DNA from 4 places in the Cellvibrio fibrivorans genome. Region 3 is predicted to be linked to each of the others. Evidence: predicted binding sites of a transcription regulator. Region 3 holds the regulator's gene; each other region holds the start of a gene.
The links. The regulator sigma-54, encoded in region 3, starts transcription at its own class of promoters, with help from an activator protein. The targets are predictions, from matches to a motif close to TGGCACANNNNTTGCNNT.

Region 1: J2X05_RS07655 (ammonium transporter) is a predicted target of sigma-54. The motif match lies at 2,378-2,395, and genes of this name have one in related genera.
Region 2: J2X05_RS08270 (PEP-CTERM sorting domain-containing protein) is a predicted target of sigma-54. The motif match lies at 2,550-2,567, and genes of this name have one in related genera.
Region 4: J2X05_RS18285 (putative urea ABC transporter substrate-binding protein) is a predicted target of sigma-54. The motif match lies at 2,534-2,551, and genes of this name have one in related genera.

The regions. Positions count from the first base shown of each region.
Region 1 covers NZ_JAVDVX010000002.1:646,469-650,915, reverse strand. The annotation lists gene rlmB (23S rRNA (guanosine(2251)-2'-O)-methyltransferase RlmB) at 4-777, shown strand; gene J2X05_RS07655 (ammonium transporter) at 859-2,172, opposite strand; gene J2X05_RS07650 (MraY family glycosyltransferase) at 2,584-3,582, shown strand; gene J2X05_RS07645 (polysaccharide biosynthesis protein) at 3,583-4,447, opposite strand, start outside.
Region 2 covers NZ_JAVDVX010000002.1:791,404-795,850, reverse strand. The annotation lists gene guaA (glutamine-hydrolyzing GMP synthase) at 1-208, shown strand, start outside; gene J2X05_RS08280 (hypothetical protein) at 483-827, opposite strand; gene J2X05_RS08275 (succinylglutamate desuccinylase/aspartoacylase family protein) at 850-1,899, shown strand; gene J2X05_RS08270 (PEP-CTERM sorting domain-containing protein) at 1,980-2,519, opposite strand; gene J2X05_RS08265 (EVE domain-containing protein) at 2,668-3,129, opposite strand; gene J2X05_RS08260 (VacB/RNase II family 3'-5' exoribonuclease) at 3,165-4,447, opposite strand, start outside.
Region 3 covers NZ_JAVDVX010000008.1:38,789-43,235, reverse strand. The annotation lists gene lptA (lipopolysaccharide transport periplasmic protein LptA) at 1-556, shown strand, start outside; gene lptB (LPS export ABC transporter ATP-binding protein) at 562-1,287, shown strand; gene J2X05_RS18785 (RNA polymerase factor sigma-54) at 1,491-3,149, shown strand; gene hpf (ribosome hibernation-promoting factor, HPF/YfiA family) at 3,259-3,549, shown strand; gene ptsN (PTS IIA-like nitrogen regulatory protein PtsN) at 3,648-4,100, shown strand; gene rapZ (RNase adapter RapZ) at 4,112-4,447, shown strand, end outside.
Region 4 covers NZ_JAVDVX010000007.1:263,072-267,518, reverse strand. The annotation lists gene J2X05_RS18295 (ABC transporter ATP-binding protein) at 1-173, opposite strand, end outside; gene J2X05_RS18290 (ABC transporter permease) at 242-1,063, opposite strand; gene J2X05_RS18285 (putative urea ABC transporter substrate-binding protein) at 1,193-2,251, opposite strand; guanidine-I (ykkC/yxkD leader) riboswitch at 2,322-2,462, opposite strand; gene J2X05_RS18280 (DUF1631 family protein) at 2,989-4,447, shown strand, end outside.

The DNA of each region.
Region 1 (4,447 bases), on a different contig from region 3:
AGTATGAACAAACCCCGTGATGACAGCCCCGCTTATCTGGAAAAGAAGCGTTTTTTTGATTCATTAATGACTGTCTATGGGCGAAAAACTGTTCTCGAAGCACTGCAGGATCCCGCGACATTTATTTATCGCCTGCATCTGGCCAGCAGCAATAAATCAGCGGATATTCTTGACGATATTATTTCGTTGGCAAAAGCAAAAGGGGCAGAGATTATTTATCATGAGCGGCAAGCATTAGCGCGCATCTCTAAAAATGCATCACAAGATCAAGGGGTGGCAGCAGATTTACAATTGCGCGGCTATAAACTCTACGATGAGTTTCTTGCAGAAAACAAGAAAAAAAATTATACCCTGCTGGCACTTGATGGAGTACAAAACCCACAAAATCTGGGCATGATTATTAGGTCGGCTTGCGCTGGCAATATCGATGGAATATTGCTGCCCCAAAAAGGTAATGCTCAAATTGACCCGCTTGTTATTAAAGCGAGCGCTGGCACTGTATTTCGAGCTCCGTTATTGCGCTGTAAAGATCTCCCCAAAGCTTTGGGTGACTTTAAGCAAGCAGGTGTAATTGTCTGCGCCCTATCGTCACACGCCGCAACAGAACTTAAAAAATTCACTCCTGATGCCCCATGCATTTATGTACTAGGTAATGAGTCTGAAGGGGTTTCACAGGAAGTTACCACGCTGTGCAACGAGCAAATCTGTATTCCAATGAATAATGGCGTGGAGTCATTAAATGTTGCAGTCACGGCAGCCTTAATTGCCTTTAAATAATCGATATTGAATTCCTACGGCGACAAAATAAAAAAGAGGAGCAGATGCTCCTCTTTTTTGTTGGATTTGACACGCACTCAATTAAAGCTTGTAGCCATCCTCTTCATGCAGGCTCAAATCCAAACCAACACTTTCCTCTTCTTGGGTTACACGTAAACCGGAAGTAAATACACCGGTAACTTTCAGTAAAATATACGTTACAACGGCGGTATAAATAAAGGTAACAACGACGCCCAGCAATTGCACACCTAACTGCTCCCCCATAGAGGTAATGCCACTGGCGAAACCTTGCCCGCTAAATACACCAAGTTCAGTAGATGCAAATATCCCGGCGAGAATTGTGCCCAACACACCACCGACACCATGCACAGGGAAAACATCGAGTGAATCGTCGATTTTCCACACGCGCTTTATCAGCTGGGTCATGAAAAAACAGACAACACCGGCCGCCAAGCCAATCACTAACGCACCGCCAGGGCCAACATATCCAGATGCGGGGGTAATAGTGCCGAGCCCCGCGACCATCCCGGTCACAATACCCAATACACTCGGCTTTCTGAAGCGCATCCATTCAATAGTCATCCACGCCAAGGCACCTGCTGCTGCAGAAATATGAGTCACCAACATTGCCATAGCTGCATTGCCATTGGCAGCCAGCGCGCTACCAGCATTAAAACCGAACCAACCTACCCACAGCATACCTGCACCGGTAACCGTCATCGTCATATTGTGCGGAGGCATTGCGGTTGTGGGAAAGCCATTGCGCTTGCCAATTACTATGGCTGCAACAAGCGCGGCCACACCCGCAGTGATATGTACGACTGTACCGCCCGCGAAATCCAACAACCCCTTTGCGAATAGCCAACCTGACCCAGCCCACACCCAATGACAGACAGGGATGTACACAGCAAACAACCAAAGTGCAGAAAAGATCAGCATGGAGGAGAACTTCATGCGCTCTGCAAAAGCGCCAACAATCAGCGCTGGCGTGATAATGGCAAAGGTCATTTGATACATTGCATGCAGGCTAAGCGGGATATCTCCCGCCAACGCGTCCTCGGTGATGTTGGCCATGAACACCATACTCAAATCACCAATCCATGCATTACCAGTTCCAAACGCCAAACTGTAGCCTGCGATCAACCATAGGATTGAAACCAAACAAGCAATCGCAAAACATTGCATGAGTACCGACAAGATATTCTTTACACGCACCAAGCCACCATAGAACAATGCCAACCCAGGCAAGGTCATAAAGAGAACCAATGCTGTTGAGGTCAAAATCCAGGCTGTATTAGCACCATTAATTGTCGCCTCTTGGGCAAGTGCGCCCTGACCATAAACAGTCAGCAGCCCCCCTAATAGCGCAAAGAGTTTGAAATTTAGCTTCTTCATAGTGACCCCATGATGGTTTTTTTGGTTAATAGGATGTGATCCGATTGCATTTTAATTTTTGTGGTGAACCTTGCTCTGTTTTGATACAGGGCCAATCTACTGATTGCACAAAGTGTAGGAAATATCATCCACCCCATAAAACAATCGCACCAGATAAAGGCAAAAAAAATCCATTTATTAGGTAATAATTAAAATGAATCAGAGAAAAGCAAATTTTAAACCATAATTATTTTTTATATATTTTTCATATACATATCGCCTTTAGCACCAAGATAAATCATCATAAATGCACCACACAAGAACATATGAATATTTTATAAGTCTATTTTGGTGCAAAAATAATGAAGGATCGTATCCCGGCAGCCTAAGATACAATTCACTACCTCAAACCACTCAACAAAGGATCATACATTGACCAAGTGGCTCACCCTTTGCGTGTTACCTGTGTTTGTTTCACTACTCCTCTCGCGATTATTGATCCATCATTTCGGGAAGCGCCTGCTAGACATGCCCAATATTCGCAGCTCCCACCAAACTCCTACCCCGCGAGGTGGCGGTATAGCCATAGTTGGCGGCGTGATCATCGCAGCATTAACAGCATTGAGCCTGGGCCATATACCCTTCACACCTGTTTACTGGTTGATGATTCCAGCCGGACTCATGGCAATTCTTGGGATCTGTGATGATTTATTCAATCTGAATGTAGCCATACGCCTGACCATACAGTTTTTGCTTGCCGGTTTAGGCATCTATTTGATTGGGATCAACAATGAGTTGCCAGCCCCCATTCAATTGTTAATTACAGGCGTCTTGATTTTATTTATTGTATGGATGACAAATTTATACAATTTTATGGATGGAATTAATGGTTTGGCAGCACTTGAAGCAATCTGCGTGTGTATGGGTATGGCGTTAATATATTGGATAAAAACCATAAACACAGACGCTATTTATTTATTGATAATTATCTCGGCAAGCGCTAGTGGGTTTTTATTTTGGAATTTCCCTAAAGCAAAACTGTTTATGGGGGACACAGGCAGTCTTTTTCTTGGCCTTGGCCTTGGCCTACTTGCTACTGGAAGCATAACTGACGATTTCCGCATTTTTTCCGCCTGGCTAATTATGCTTGGTGTATTTATTGTAGATGCCAGTTACACACTTTCTTCCCGCCTCCTTACCCGACAAGCTGTTCACCAGGCGCATCGAACTCACGCCTATCAAAAAATTGCAATCAAATTAAATTCACATACTTACGCAACACTCGCAATTGTTGCCATCAATCTGTTCTGGCTTCTACCTATCGCAATTGCAGTCACAACAATTCAGATACATTTTTCTGTTGCATTAGCGATTGCCTATGCCCCCTTACTACTGATCGCACATAAATTTCGGGCAGGCTGTATGGAGTAATCAATTAACCAGCAAAACTTTATTTTCCTCAGGCAACTCTGGCGCATCGATTAAATAACCTGCAGGAACCTCGAACAACAATGATTTAATCAAATCACTGTTATTCGACTCACACGCAATAGCCAAACGCTTCAGAAACAACTCCATCTCTTGCCATGATATAAACTGTTCCATCGCACGAAAAATTCTACTGTGCTCTGTGGGAGCAACATTGTCACCAATAAGAAGCTCTTCAAACAATTTTTCACCAGGACGCAAGCCTGTGTAACTAATGGCAATATCACCATCGCGGTCATGCTCGTCGCGAACAGTAAGTCCCGAAAGGCTTATCATACGCTTTGCCAAATCCACGATTTTTATTGGCTCTCCCATATCCAATACAAAAACATCGCCCCCATGCCCCATCGCGCCGGCCTGTATGACCAACTGGGCAGCCTCACGAATTGTCATAAAATAACGAATGATGTCAGGATGAGTTACGGTGACGGGCCCTCCCTCTTTAATTTGCTTGCGAAAGAGTGGAACTACAGAGCCAGATGAACCTAACACATTGCCAAATCGAACCATCACAAACCGAGTTGATGATTCTTTTTGTGCAAGACTTTGCAAGATTAGCTCAGCTAATCGTTTCGATGCCCCCATAAGATTTGTGGGGCGCACGGCTTTATCCGTAGAAATAAGTACAAATAGCTCTACGCCGGCATTAATAGCAGCCTCAGCACAAAACTGCGTTCCAAACACATTATTTTTCATTCCCTCGACGCAATTGCTTTCAACCAAAGGGACATGCTTATAGGCGGCAGCGTGATACACAGTTTGAACTCTATGCTCCACCATAACAGAATCAAGTAGGCGGGAGTTTTGG
Region 2 (4,447 bases), on a different contig from region 3:
CGGTGTAGTGGGCGATGGTCGTCGTTATGAGTGGGTGATTTCATTGCGTGCGGTGGAAACCGTAGATTTTATGACGGCACGTTGGGCGCATCTTCCTTACGAATTATTGGAAAAAGTGTCTGGCCGTATCATCAATGAAATCTCCGGCGTATCGCGCGTTTGCTACGATGTATCAAGCAAGCCGCCTGCAACGATTGAATGGGAATAAGTTTTACAGGATTTTTGCGGCACAGGGATGTGCGTGTTTGTTTGCGGTTGTGAGTTATTCTTCTAATAAGGCAACAAATACAACGAGACGCCGATCATATGCGCCACACGCTTGGAATCAACCATCAAGAATCAATCAATCATCACGAGCTAGGCAACATTATTTCATCCGTTTTGCTTTTTGTTCTCTTTTTCTTGTGCGTGTGCTCTAGCTTTGCACAAACAGAAATCCCTCCTGCAAACGAATCATTGGTTAGCAGTCTAAGTGCCAGCAGTTATCCCGCTACTATCGATGCTGCGCAATCTTCATCGACTAATAACTTGCAGGATTCAACACTTGAGGCTTCTCCTTCTGTCTCGTCCATAGCATCAGCAAGTGCGTCTGTGCTTGCGGTTGCAGAGACTTCACAAGCGCAATCGGCGATAGACACATCGTCTGCATTTTCTTCGGCCGTGGCAACAGTTTCATCTTCAACTGCAAGTGACATTTCATCTGCCAGCGGCGATTTGTCAGCAGAGAATTCATCGGTCAACTCGTCGCTGCATAACGAATTATCAAGCGCGGCTGATGTTGCGACCTCCGTTGAACCTTTATCGCTTTCTAAATTTATTCTGGACACGGAAGTTAAACCTGGAACGTCGGTGCGTCTGACATGGAATTCGGAAACTGCTGTTGGTGGTTTCAGTGAGGCCACTCCTATTCTTGTCGTGAATGGGGCAACCCCAGGCAAAACACTGTGTTTAACTGGCGCTGTTCATGGCGATGAATTAAATGGAATCGAAATGGTGCGCCGTGTTGTGTTTGACATAGATCCGGCCAAGTTGACGGGAACAATTATCGGGGTGCCCGTGGCTAATATTATGGGCTTTCGCCGCAACTCGCGTTATCTTCCCGACCGCCGTGACTGGAACCGCTACTTCCCCGGTAATACCCATGGCAGTTCGGCATCGCGTTTGGCGCACTCATTTTTTACCAAAATAATTATGCATTGTGACTCGTTGGTAGATTTGCATACCGGCTCATTTCATCGCACTAATTTGCCGCAATTGCGTGCAGATCTTGCAGATGAAAATGTTGCGCGGCTCGCACAAAATTTTGGTGTGATTGCTGTGCTTAATGGGCGCGGCAATCCGAATTCTTTACGTGCAGCTGCGGTGCGCGCAGGTATTCCCGCTGTAACCCTTGAGGCGGGCGAACCTATGGCCATGCAAAGCGAAGTGGTTGAAGAGGGTGTCAAGGCGATCAACACCTTGCTTGCCAAAACGGGTATGTATGGGAAACAACAGCGCTGGACGCGCATCGCTCCGGTTTATTATCGCTCGGCGTGGGTGCGTGCCAATCAAAGTGGAATTTTATTTAGTAAAGCTACGCTCGGGCAGCGTGTAAAAGAAGAAGATATCTTAGGCACAGTAACTGATCCAATTACTAACGCGCGCACCACGATTAAGTCTCCCTACAACGGCCGCATTATCGGTATGGCGCTCGATCAAGTAGTGCTCCCCGGCTTTGCCGCCTACCACATAGGTATCCAGACACCGGAAGCTATTTTGATCGAAGAAAGTCAAATGAACGAAGGCGTGTTGGAAGAAGATGAAGAAGACGGTGATGATTCCGGTGTGGATTCTTCCGATGAAATCGATGAGCCCGAAACCGGCGTGAGCAAGGCGCAAGATCGGATGGCGGATGAGTAGTTGTGTTAAGCAAAAGGAGTGATTGTTAAAAAGAAAAGGCCAGCAATTGCTGGCCTTTCTCATTAATACATTCTCTGGTATTAGATTTTAAGACGGCGGCGCATAACGCTCAGCCCTATAAGCCCTAATCCAAACAACAATAAACCTGATGGCTCGGCGACACTGGTGAATTTTCCAAACTCAGTAACATGACTAATTGTCGTATTTCCCAAATCTTTAAATTTGAATCCACTATTGAGTTGTGAAAAGTCAATCACCCCCCAACTGGCGTTGGCATTGTTTTCAAAGAGTGCCCACCACTTGGCATTTTTTACTAAAAAATAACCAGGTGTAGCTGCCAATTCAAAAGCATATACGTAGCTGGATTCCGTCGTGGCGTAAATCTCGACGCTATTGGTTTTGGTGACATAGGTAGTGTCTGGGTTTAGTAAAGAGTTGACCCAGTTAGTTTCAGAGGTGGGGTTGCTATTGCCTTGCATGAGGGTTTGCCCAAGCAAGGTATCCAAGCTGCCCACATTCGTCCCTGCATAGATTTCACCTGCTTTAATCGTATAAGCGGACGCTGGCGTGCACACCGTAATTACTGCGGTAACTAACAGTGATGAAATGAGTTTTTTCATAACAACTTCCTGTGGGGTTGTCGTGTTCGGGTGGCAAAAATTAAGCCTTAATCTTAAATTGATGTAAATTATTTCGGTCTGCTGTTTAAGGGCTTATTGACGTGTTTCTGCTGGGGTCTAATGCGTTAGCAGTTTGATCAAAAAGTGACTACAGCAAATCGTTAATGAGTTTCCACTCATCAACTGTGACCGGTTGTGTTGATAAGCGACTCTGTTTTACCAGTATCATATTTTCTAATCGCGGTTGCGCTTTGATTTCCGCTAGCGCAATCAACCGCGGGAATACTTTAGTGAGCTTAATATCCACCGAAACCCAACGCGGATTTTCTGGTGTTGATTTGGGATCGTAATAATCGCTTTCCGGATTAAATTGGGTTGGGTCGGGGTAGGCGGTTTTTACGACTTTAGCGGTGCCGACTATGCCGACATTTTTGCAACTGCTGTGATAGATAAATACTTCATCATTCAATGCGACTTGATCGCGTAAAAAATTACGGGCTTGGTAATTGCGGATGCCATCCCAGCGGCCGATTTTATCGGGCGCAGCCGCGAGATGGTCGATACCGTAGATGTGTGGTTCTGCTTTAAATAGCCAGTATTTTTTTGCCATCACTCACTCCTTAATCATCTACGGATTTATGATTGCTACAGCCATGCACTCAAACGCTGTGCTGTTTCTTCGGTTACTAATTCCAAGCTGATTTTGCGCTTCTCAACATCAACGTCGTTGATCACCACAAATACTTTTTCATCGAGTTTGTAAGTCTTGCCTTCAATTGTCAGGCTTAGGCGACGTGAATCAAATTGTGCTTTAATGTCACTCTCTTTGGGAGCTAGTAGTGCATAGCCTTCCAAACCCCAATCTTCCATTTTTACGCCGATACCAAACGAGTTAACCAAACCGATACTGGCGGGATGCACACTCCCAATGTGCTGCTTCGCATATTGGCAACCGAGCCAGGTTTCCGCATAGCGACATGCTTGGCGGCCAGTGTTGAGTTGGTTTTGTAACTGTTCGGCAAATTGTTTTTTATTGCCCACATTTTCTGCTGGCAAGCCGCGCAATATGCGTTTAATCGCAAGATGGTTAAACAGATCGTTATAGCGGCGAATAGGTGAGGTCACCATCGCATAAGCTTTAAAGCCCAAACCAAAATGCGGAATGGGATCAAAGGTTAATGAGCCAGCTTGCAGCATGCGTTGTAAGAGTGAATGCAGGCTCGCGCTTAAAGGATTACCTGTCGGGTTTGAGCGCAATTCGCTAAATAATTTTTGGAAGCTATCCAACTGAGTTAAGTCGCCAATGGTTAAATCCGGGCGGTCTTCCTGAATCAGTGCGACCGCATCATTGATACGTTCCGGGCGAAACCCGATGTGACTGGAAAAAATACCGTAGCCGGGATGCTGCAAAAATAATTCGCCTGCGCAGAGGTTAGTAACCAGCATTGCCTCTTCAATCATGCGGTGCGCGATATTACGTTCGCGTTTTTCTACGTGATCAATTTTTCTTTGGTCATTGAGAATGTAGGAATAGTCGGGGCGCTCCTCCATCACCAACGCATTCGCTTGGCGATATTGCGCACGCGCTTGCGCAAATCCTTTCAATTCGACGAGCATATCGTGGATAAACGCTGGTGCGGCGAGTAGTGATTCGCCGGTACTCATCAGGGCATCGAATACACCCTGGTAACTCAATTTAAAATGCGAGCGAATTTGCGCTTCAATAAATTCAAATGTGCTGATAGTGCCATCGTGCAAAATTTGCATGCGGCATACCAGCGCAGGGCGTTTTTGCTCCGGTACTAATGAGTAAGTATCGTGCGATAAATCGACCGGCAACATAGTCACCGTTTGGCCGAGTAAATAAAGCGTACTTGCACGCGCACGCGCGGATTGTTCCAGCGGGCTATCAAAACTGATGTGTTTGC
Region 3 (4,447 bases):
TGTTTTTGTCAGTTATAGCAACACTGCCCTGGCTTTGCCCGGCGACAAAAATGAAACTATTCGCGGTTCGGCGGATAATCTGACCGTCGACCAGAAAAACGGCGTCGCCACCTATACTGGTTCAGTGAAAATCCAGCAGGGCTCACTGGTGATTTCGGCAGACTCTATCGTGATCCACACCAATCCCGACAGCAGTGTTGAAAAAATGATCGCCACCGGCAACCCGGCGCGCTTCCAACAGCAACCGGAAAAGGATCAAGGTGTAGTCACCGCCGCTGCCAAACAAATTACTTATACCCCCAGCAATGAGCATCTTGTGTTGATTGAAGATGCATCGGTCGAGCAAAACGGTGCGGTCATGAGTGGCCCGCATATCGATTACGACTTAGTAAAAGAAGTGATGAAAGCGGCGGGCAGTAATGGTGCATCGGGCAGCGATGGCCAGCGGATCGAAATCGTGATCCCACCCAAGGCGGGCAAAACTGAAACCAGTAACGACCAGCCCGCTGCCGCATCCAGTGCAGCCCAATCCTCATCAACTGAAGCAACCCCTTAACTCATATGCCCAGCCTGCACGCACGCCATCTCGCAAAAAGTTACAAAAAACGTAAAGTCGTTATCGACGTCTCGATTACTGTGGAGAGCGGCCATATCGTCGGCCTGCTCGGCCCCAATGGCGCCGGTAAAACCACCTGCTTTTATATGATTGCCGGCCTGGTGCCCGCCGATAATGGCAATGTATTAATTGACGACCGCGATATTACCCAACTGCCCATCCACGGCCGAGCTCGCGCCGGCATCGGTTACTTGCCACAAGAAGCCTCGATTTTCCGCAAGCTGACCGTCGCCGATAACATCATGGCAATCCTCGAAACCCGCAAGGATCTGGATCGCACCCAGCGCCAGGAAAAGCTCGAATCATTGCTTAATGAATTTCACATCACCCACATCCGCGACAGCCTGGGGATGGCACTTTCAGGGGGCGAACGCCGCCGGGTAGAAATCGCTCGTGCGCTAGCGACCGACCCCAAATTTATTTTGCTCGATGAACCTTTTGCCGGAGTTGACCCCATCTCGGTCAACGATATCAAAGAAATTGTGCGCCATCTTAAGGACCGCGGTATTGGCGTGCTGATTACTGACCACAACGTGCGCGAGACACTGGATATATGTGAGACCGCCTATATTGTAAGCGAAGGCCACATTATTGCCGAGGGCGATGCCGAAACCGTACTCAGCAACAGCAAGGTGCGTGAAGTCTATTTAGGCGAGCATTTCCGTCTGTAAAGGTGGCTAAACCCGTCACCACCAGTGTTACCAACCGCCCGTCAGCAACACCTTCGGCAACACACAAACAACTTGACAAGTAACATTCTTTGATCATTAGGCATAAAGCTTGCTTAAGCTTATTGCTTGCGCGCCAAACCCTGACTAAACTCCACCTATCTGATGTTTTCCATCCTGCGTTATAAGGGTTTGTCGTTCACACAATGAAGCAATCTCTCCAGCTCAAACTCGGTCAGCAGCTGACCATGACTCCGCAACTGCAGCAGGCAATCCGCCTACTGCAACTATCGACATTAGACCTGCAGCAAGAAATCCAGGAAGCGCTTGAATCCAATCCTATGTTGGAAGTGGAGGAAAGCTTCGACAGCCCCAGTAGCACCAATGATTACGAAGGCAGTGAGCTGGATAAAGCGGATTACACTCGCCAGTTAGAGATCGCTGCTGAAGCCGGTACTGACCACGGCACTGACTTTACCGCGAGCGAAAATTTCTCCTCCAGCAGCGCCGACAACTACAGCGAAACCAATAGCTATACCGAAGGCGGTGAAAGCTTCGGTGAAGGTGAGAATTTTGGTGAAAGTGAGAGTTTTGGCGATAGTGATGTGTACGGTGAGGGCGACGGATTTAGTGCGGACGCCGGCGAATGGAGCGATTCCATCCCCAGTGACCTCCCCGTCGACACGAGCTGGGATGATGTTTACCAATCATCATCCAGCAGCAGCTCAAGCAATTACGACAACGAAGACAATGATTTTGAAAGTCGCCGCGCCGCAACTGATTCGCTCTACGACCATCTGATGTGGCAGTTAAACCTGACGCCCATGTCGGATCGCGACCGCGTACTGGCGATGGCAATTATCGATGCGGTGGAACCGAGCGGCATGCTGTCCATCACCATCGAAGAAATTTTTGAAGGTATGCGCAGCGATTTTGAAGAGCTGGAACTCGACGAAGTTGAAGCGGTGCAACACCGCTTGCAACAGTTCGATCCTTGCGGCGTATGCAGTCAAAATCTATCTGAGTGCCTGTTGGTGCAATTGCAACAATTTGATCCGAAAACACCGTTTTTAGACTCGGCAAAATTAATTGCCAAACAATATTTGCCGGTGCTCGGCAGCCGCGATTATCGCCAGCTGATGCGCCGCACCAAATTGAAAGAAGCTGAATTAAGCCAGGCAGTGGCATTAATTCAAAGTTTGAATCCGCGCCCAGGCGATATGATCGCCAATGGCGATACCGAATATGTAGTACCTGATGTATTCGTTGAAAAACGCGATGGCCGCTGGATAGTGGAACTCAATCCGGATATTGCGCCGCGCTTGCGCATTAATTCCGACTACGCCTCTATGGTGAAACGCGCCGACTCCAGCACCGACAACACCTTCCTCAAAGATAATTTGCAGGAGGCGCGCTGGTTCTTAAAAAGTTTGCAAAGCCGCAATGAAACCCTGTTAAAAGTGGCGAGTTGTATTGTGGAAAAACAGCGCGGCTTTTTGGATTATGGTCCTGAAGCGATGAAGCCATTGGTGCTGCACGATATTGCTGAAATTGTTGAGATGCACGAATCGACTATTTCACGTGTCACCACCCAAAAATACATGCACACACCACAGGGTATTTTCGAGCTGAAATACTTTTTCTCCAGCCATGTCAGCACCGACAGTGGTGGCGAATGTTCATCAACTGCAATTCGCGCGATTATCAAAAAATTGGTAAGTGCCGAGAATCCGAAAAAACCGCTCAGCGATAGCAAGATTACCGACCTGCTCGCCGAGCAGGGGATTCAAGTGGCACGCCGTACTATTGCCAAATACCGCGAATCACTCAATATTCCGCCGTCGAATGAACGCAAAACTATTTAGCTATTTAGTTGTATTAGTAGTACCAATAAAGTTCGGATCAAAAAATCACTGATGTAATGCGAGGTTGTGCCAGTCGCAACCGTTTTGTTTCTAGCGAGAGGAAGTATCTATGCAAATAAATATCAGCGGTCGTCATGTAGAAGTTACCGATTCCATGAAAGAGTATGTAACCAGTAAAATTGAGCGCTTAACGCACCACCATGACCGCATCACCAGCACCAACGTTATCCTCTCGGTAGATAAACTTATCCAAAAAGCAGAAGCCACTATCCATGTCAGTGGCAAAGATGTATTCGCTGAAGCTACTCATGAAGATCTGTATGCCGCGATTGATGCACTGGCTGATAAACTTGACCGCCAATTGATTAAACACAAAGAGAAGATGCGCAGCCATCGCTGAGTGCGCGATAGCTCGCCATCGTTAACTGAACCTACGCCGCCATCGCCACCTTGCGATGTCTGCATTATTTATTGAGAGATGCCCAGCATCACCTTGTCATGCAAATTCAATCCCTGATCAGCCCCAGCCGCACCCTCTGCGGCGTCGAAGGGGGCAGCAAGAAACGCGCACTGGAGTTGCTCGCCAACACCATTGCGCAGGATATCCCCGATATTGATGCCGATGAATTGTTCCGCCGCCTGATTGGCCGCGAGCGCCTCGGCTCCACTGGTATTGGCCACGGAATTGCAATCCCCCACTGCCGTATTGAACACTGTAAAGGCACTGTGGGTGCACTGATTACCCTGACCGATCCAATCGACTTCGATGCAATAGATTCGCAACCGGTCGATATTCTGTTCGCGATGCTGGTGCCGGAAGATGCCCACAGCGAACACTTGCAAACCTTGGCAGCACTGGCTGGCGCACTGAACAACGCCGAATACCGCCAGCGCCTGCGCGCCTCCAAAACTAATGAAGCGCTCTATGATGCAGCGCTAACAACCTCGTAAACAGGATTTATATGCATCTGGTGATCGTCAGTGGCTTGTCTGGTTCGGGTAAGAGTACGGCACTCCATGTCCTTGAGGATGTGGGGTTCAACTGTATCGACAACTTGCCCGTCAGCCTGCTACCTGCGTTGGTTGCCCAGATCCAGATCCACAAAGATGACCAACACCGCTTTGCCATTGGTATCGATGTGCGCAATGCCTGGCAAGATCTGGCTATCTTCCCGCAGATGATCAGCACCCTCAAAGAAGCGCATCTGCCCTTCCAGACCCTGTTCCTCGATTCTCAACCACCGGTATTGATCCAGCGATTCAGTGAAACCCGCCGCAAGCATCCGCTGTCAGATAAA
Region 4 (4,447 bases), on a different contig from region 3:
CCGGACGTGGGCGACTCCATGCCCAACAACATTTTTAAAAAGGTACTTTTGCCGCAGCCGGAAGTGCCCACCATGGTAATAAATTCACCGGCTTTTACGCTCACATTCATGCGTTCCAACACCACGTTGTCGCCGTATTTTTTCCACAGGTTTTTTGCCTGAATCATGGGCATAGCTTTGGCTCTTTTTTCATCTATGTATTTTTTATCAAAAGGGATAATGGTCATTGGGTGGCCGCCTGTCACTTTGTTGTTGCTTGATAGTGCCAGGGGAAACATGTGGTGCTGAGCTTGACGAGTAACCAATCCACTAAAAAGGCGAGTAAGGTAATCCAGGCAACATAGGGCAGGATCACATCCATGGACATATAACGGCGTACCAGAAATATGCGATAACCCAGACCGTCGGTAGAAGCAATTGCTTCTGCGGCAATTAAAAATAACCATCCGGCACCGAGCGATAAACGCACGGCATTAATCAAACGTGGCAGCAATTGCGGAATTAATACGCGCACCAAGATTTGCCAGGTAGATGCGCCTAGGGTTTGTGCTTTAACTAATTGTTCAAGCGGAATTTCCTGGGTGCAGCGCTGAATATCGCGCGCGATAAATGGCGCAACGCCGATCACAATCAACGCCACTTTGGATAATTCACCCAAACCAAAGACGATAAATAACACCGGCAAAAGCGCCATGGGCGGAACCAGTGAAATAATGGTTAACAGCGGCGCTATGGGCGAATAGATGGTGGGAATCGCGCCGGTTAATATGCCGATAGTGAAGCCTAAAATAGCGGCGATAAAAATGCCGAGCGTTAAGCGATACAAACTGCTGAGCGTATCTTGCCAAAATAAATATTCACCACTGCGTTTACTCGGTTCAAACGCGAGGTTGCCAATTGCATCGCCCATTTGTGCAAAGCTGGGTAGCAGTTTGTCGTTGGCATTTTCGGCGAGGCGTGCATCGGAAGCGATCAAATAAACAACGAGCAGCAGAGCAAACGGCAGAATCCCCAGTAAAAGTTTGAGCGGTTTTGAGGGCGTTAGATTAATTAATCGTTTCATGGGCATCTTCTTTATAGTGTGGTCGTCACTCCCGCGCACGCGGGAGTCCAGCTTTCAATTTGATTACGCGGTGTGTGGATCCCCGTTTGCGCGAGGATGACGACTCACTGATTAATCAGTGTCAGACAATTAAAGTTTTTTATCTGCTGCCATTTGCATATAAGTCGCATCAAAACGCAGCTTCACGTTTTTCTTATCACCGTACACACCTTTAGGGCCTTCTACGCCGATGTATTTAGCATCGGGTGCACCCTCACCTAACAGGCCGTGATCAAACGAAAACTCAGCAACTTTCTGCATGGTTTTTAACAGTTCTTCGCTATTGATAAGAGCAAGAGCTGAAGCGGGTGTGTAAAACATTTTTGTGCTGGCGAGTTGCGATTCAAAACCGGCGAGGTCAGTCCCTGAGGCAACAGCCATAGCGGTTTTGGCAGCAGCAGCGGCTTTGTCTGATCCGCTCATTACGCCCATAATTTCGTACCAGGCGCCAACAAGGGCTTTACCGAGTGCAGGATTCTTTTTCAGGGTTTCGGTGTTCACTATCATCAAATCCATAATTTCACCAGGAATTTGTGATGAGTCGAAAACTTTGGTGCTGTTAGGTTGTGCGAGGATTTCGCTTAGCAGTGGATTCCAAGTGGTAACCGCGGTGACATCTTTAGTGCCGTACACGGCGACCATATCGGCGTCAGAGGTGTTAACGACTTTGACATCGGACTCTTTCAAACCGACAGTTTCCAAACCGCGCGCAAGCAGGTAATGAGATACGCTCAGTTCAACCAGATTGACTTGCTGGCCTTTAATGTCTTTCAGCGTTTTACCACCTTTGAGTACAACGCCATCGTTACCGTTGGAGAAGTCGCCGACGATCAATGCGGTTGAATCTACACCGCCAGCAGCGGGGATGGTGAGCGCATCCATGTTTGTCATTACACAGCCATCAAATTGGCCTGCGGTGTATTGGTTAATGGATTCGACGTAATCGTTGATTTGCACAACTTCAATTTCGATGCCGTATTTTTTTGCCCATTTATCGACAATTTTTTGTTCGGCCCCGTAGCCCCACGGCATCCAACCAACATAGATGGACCAGCAGACTTTGAATGGTTCAGCAGCACTGGCACAAGCGGCGGAGAGGGAGAGTGTAATGGCCAGTAATACTTTTTTAAGGCGGGATTGACGCAACATGAATAACCTCCAGCGGTTTTGGTGACATCGGCGCAAGCAAATGGGAGCACTCTGGCGATTAGGCCATTCCATCTCCCGGGCTTTTATCCCGCCGTGTAACCTCAAGACAGTTGCGGGCGTTTAGCCTTTTGCCTGCCTTGGGAGGTCGGAAGCTCTCGGACCAGACATCGCTTGATAAAATCAAGTGACCGGAACCCTAGCCTCCTATTAACAAATTGTGTGTACAGATTTGTTGAATAGCTAAAACCACCCAGAGTGCGAATCAGTTATTACAGGGGGGCTATCGCAATATGAGTGCCAATTTTTTAATTGCCTGATTTTGAAAGGGATTTGGGAGTTTCATGGAGGGAAGTTATGCCTATATGTGTTCCATGGTGGGGCGCGATACTGTGCGTGCTGGATTATTTTGGTGCGCCGGGCGTGCGGTTGCTCAAGGAACATTTATCCAAATATTGAAAAATCAGGATTTACTTATCTTTCGAACGGCTGGAAAGGCATCTTTGCGGCGATTTGCGTAGATCGTGCTATTTTTAATCTAACTGTGAGCCAATAGTCTTATTGGCTGGAAGAAATCTCACAAGCTGTTAAGATTGTCGCTCAGGACAACCTATATAGAAGATTCACTCATCTAGTCTCTAGGTTCGCAGGCACTGATTCCAAGCGCGGTTAGCGCAAAACCAGCTTGGTAATAATAGGCGCTAGGGAATATGAAATTCATGGAAAAACACGGAATAATTATGCATAACTCAGGCTTACCTGGTTCTGATATTAATAAGTCTTCTCCGTATTCTGCGGTAGCCATGTCAGAGCAATTGGTCATTCAATATTTAAAACATTGCCGCGATTTAACGCGCGGTTTTGCGTACCGTGTTTTCCCTAATTTTTGGCGGCAGTGGTGTAAGCAGGTTCTGGAAGTTGCTGAACAGGCTAAATCTAATAAAGACCAGATAGCCCTCTATGAAACCCAAAATTTACTTGCAGCTGTACAGCAAGCGGCTGAACAAGAGTTTTGCCAGCATCTGGCCAACGGTTTTGTAAAATTCAAGAATAAATCCCTTAATACCCTGACGGGCGAAGAGCGTTTTAGCGGCGATATTCTTTCGTTGGTGGAACATTCAGACCTTGAAGAAACCATCGCTATTACCTCTATTACGCATCGCGCCGACAATTTTTTTGCCGAGCAGCTCTGGGCATTGCAGCAGCGTTTGGCGCTGTTAAATGATGGCGAAAAGATTGATGAGCGCGCCAACCCTGCCAGCCCGGTACAATTTTGTGAATCGCTGCGCAAGCTGCTCGCCAATCTGGATATTGATGTCAAAACCAAAATCATCGGCTACAAGTTGTTCGATCAAGACGTGATTGGCATGCTCGATGGGCTATACGATGAGCTGAATGATTACCTGATCCGCCAAAACCTGTTGCCCAATCTCCGCTTTGTTCCCGCCAGTGACAAGCCGGCTGACCACAAAACGGATGAGGCGATGCAGGATGATCCCTTCGAGCGCAACGACGGGTCAGTTGACGAGCAGCAACAAGTCGAAGAAGAACAGCAGCATCAGCGCCGTGCGAGCGATAAATTGCTCAGTGGTGCGCTCAACCCCAATGATATCCAGTACCAAAACAGCCTGTTGAACGCGATCCGCCTGTTGCAAACCCATGTAACCCAGGCATTGCCTGCAATCCAGGCTGCACATTTCAATCCTCAAGCGGTGGTTGCTGGTCAGGCGGCGAATAGCCCGGTGATCAACCCCAATGGAGCAGTTGTCGCTACCCCTGCTGTGCCTACAGCGTCACCCGCTAATTTACAGGTCTACACCCAAAATCAATTGGTGAGTGTGCTGGAACAGATGCAAACCCAGGCCTTTAGTGTGACCCAGCAGGTGCTGGCTAACCATGAGTCGGGCCCTGTGCCTATTGCACCGCAAATGGTGGCCGAGGTTGGCCGCAAGATGATGGAGCAGATCGCCAGCGAAAACGAAAATGGCGCAGTAGAAGCGGGTGATATGCAGACCATTGACTTGGTCGGTATGTTGTTTGAGTACATGCTGTCTGATGATCACTTGCCCGATTCTGTCAAAGCATTGCTCAGTTATTTGCATACGCCGTTTCTGAAAATCGCCTTTATCGACAAGGGTTTTTTTGAGCAACCTGAGCACCCCGCGCGCGTGCTGCTCAACAGTCTTGCCGAAGCCGGTG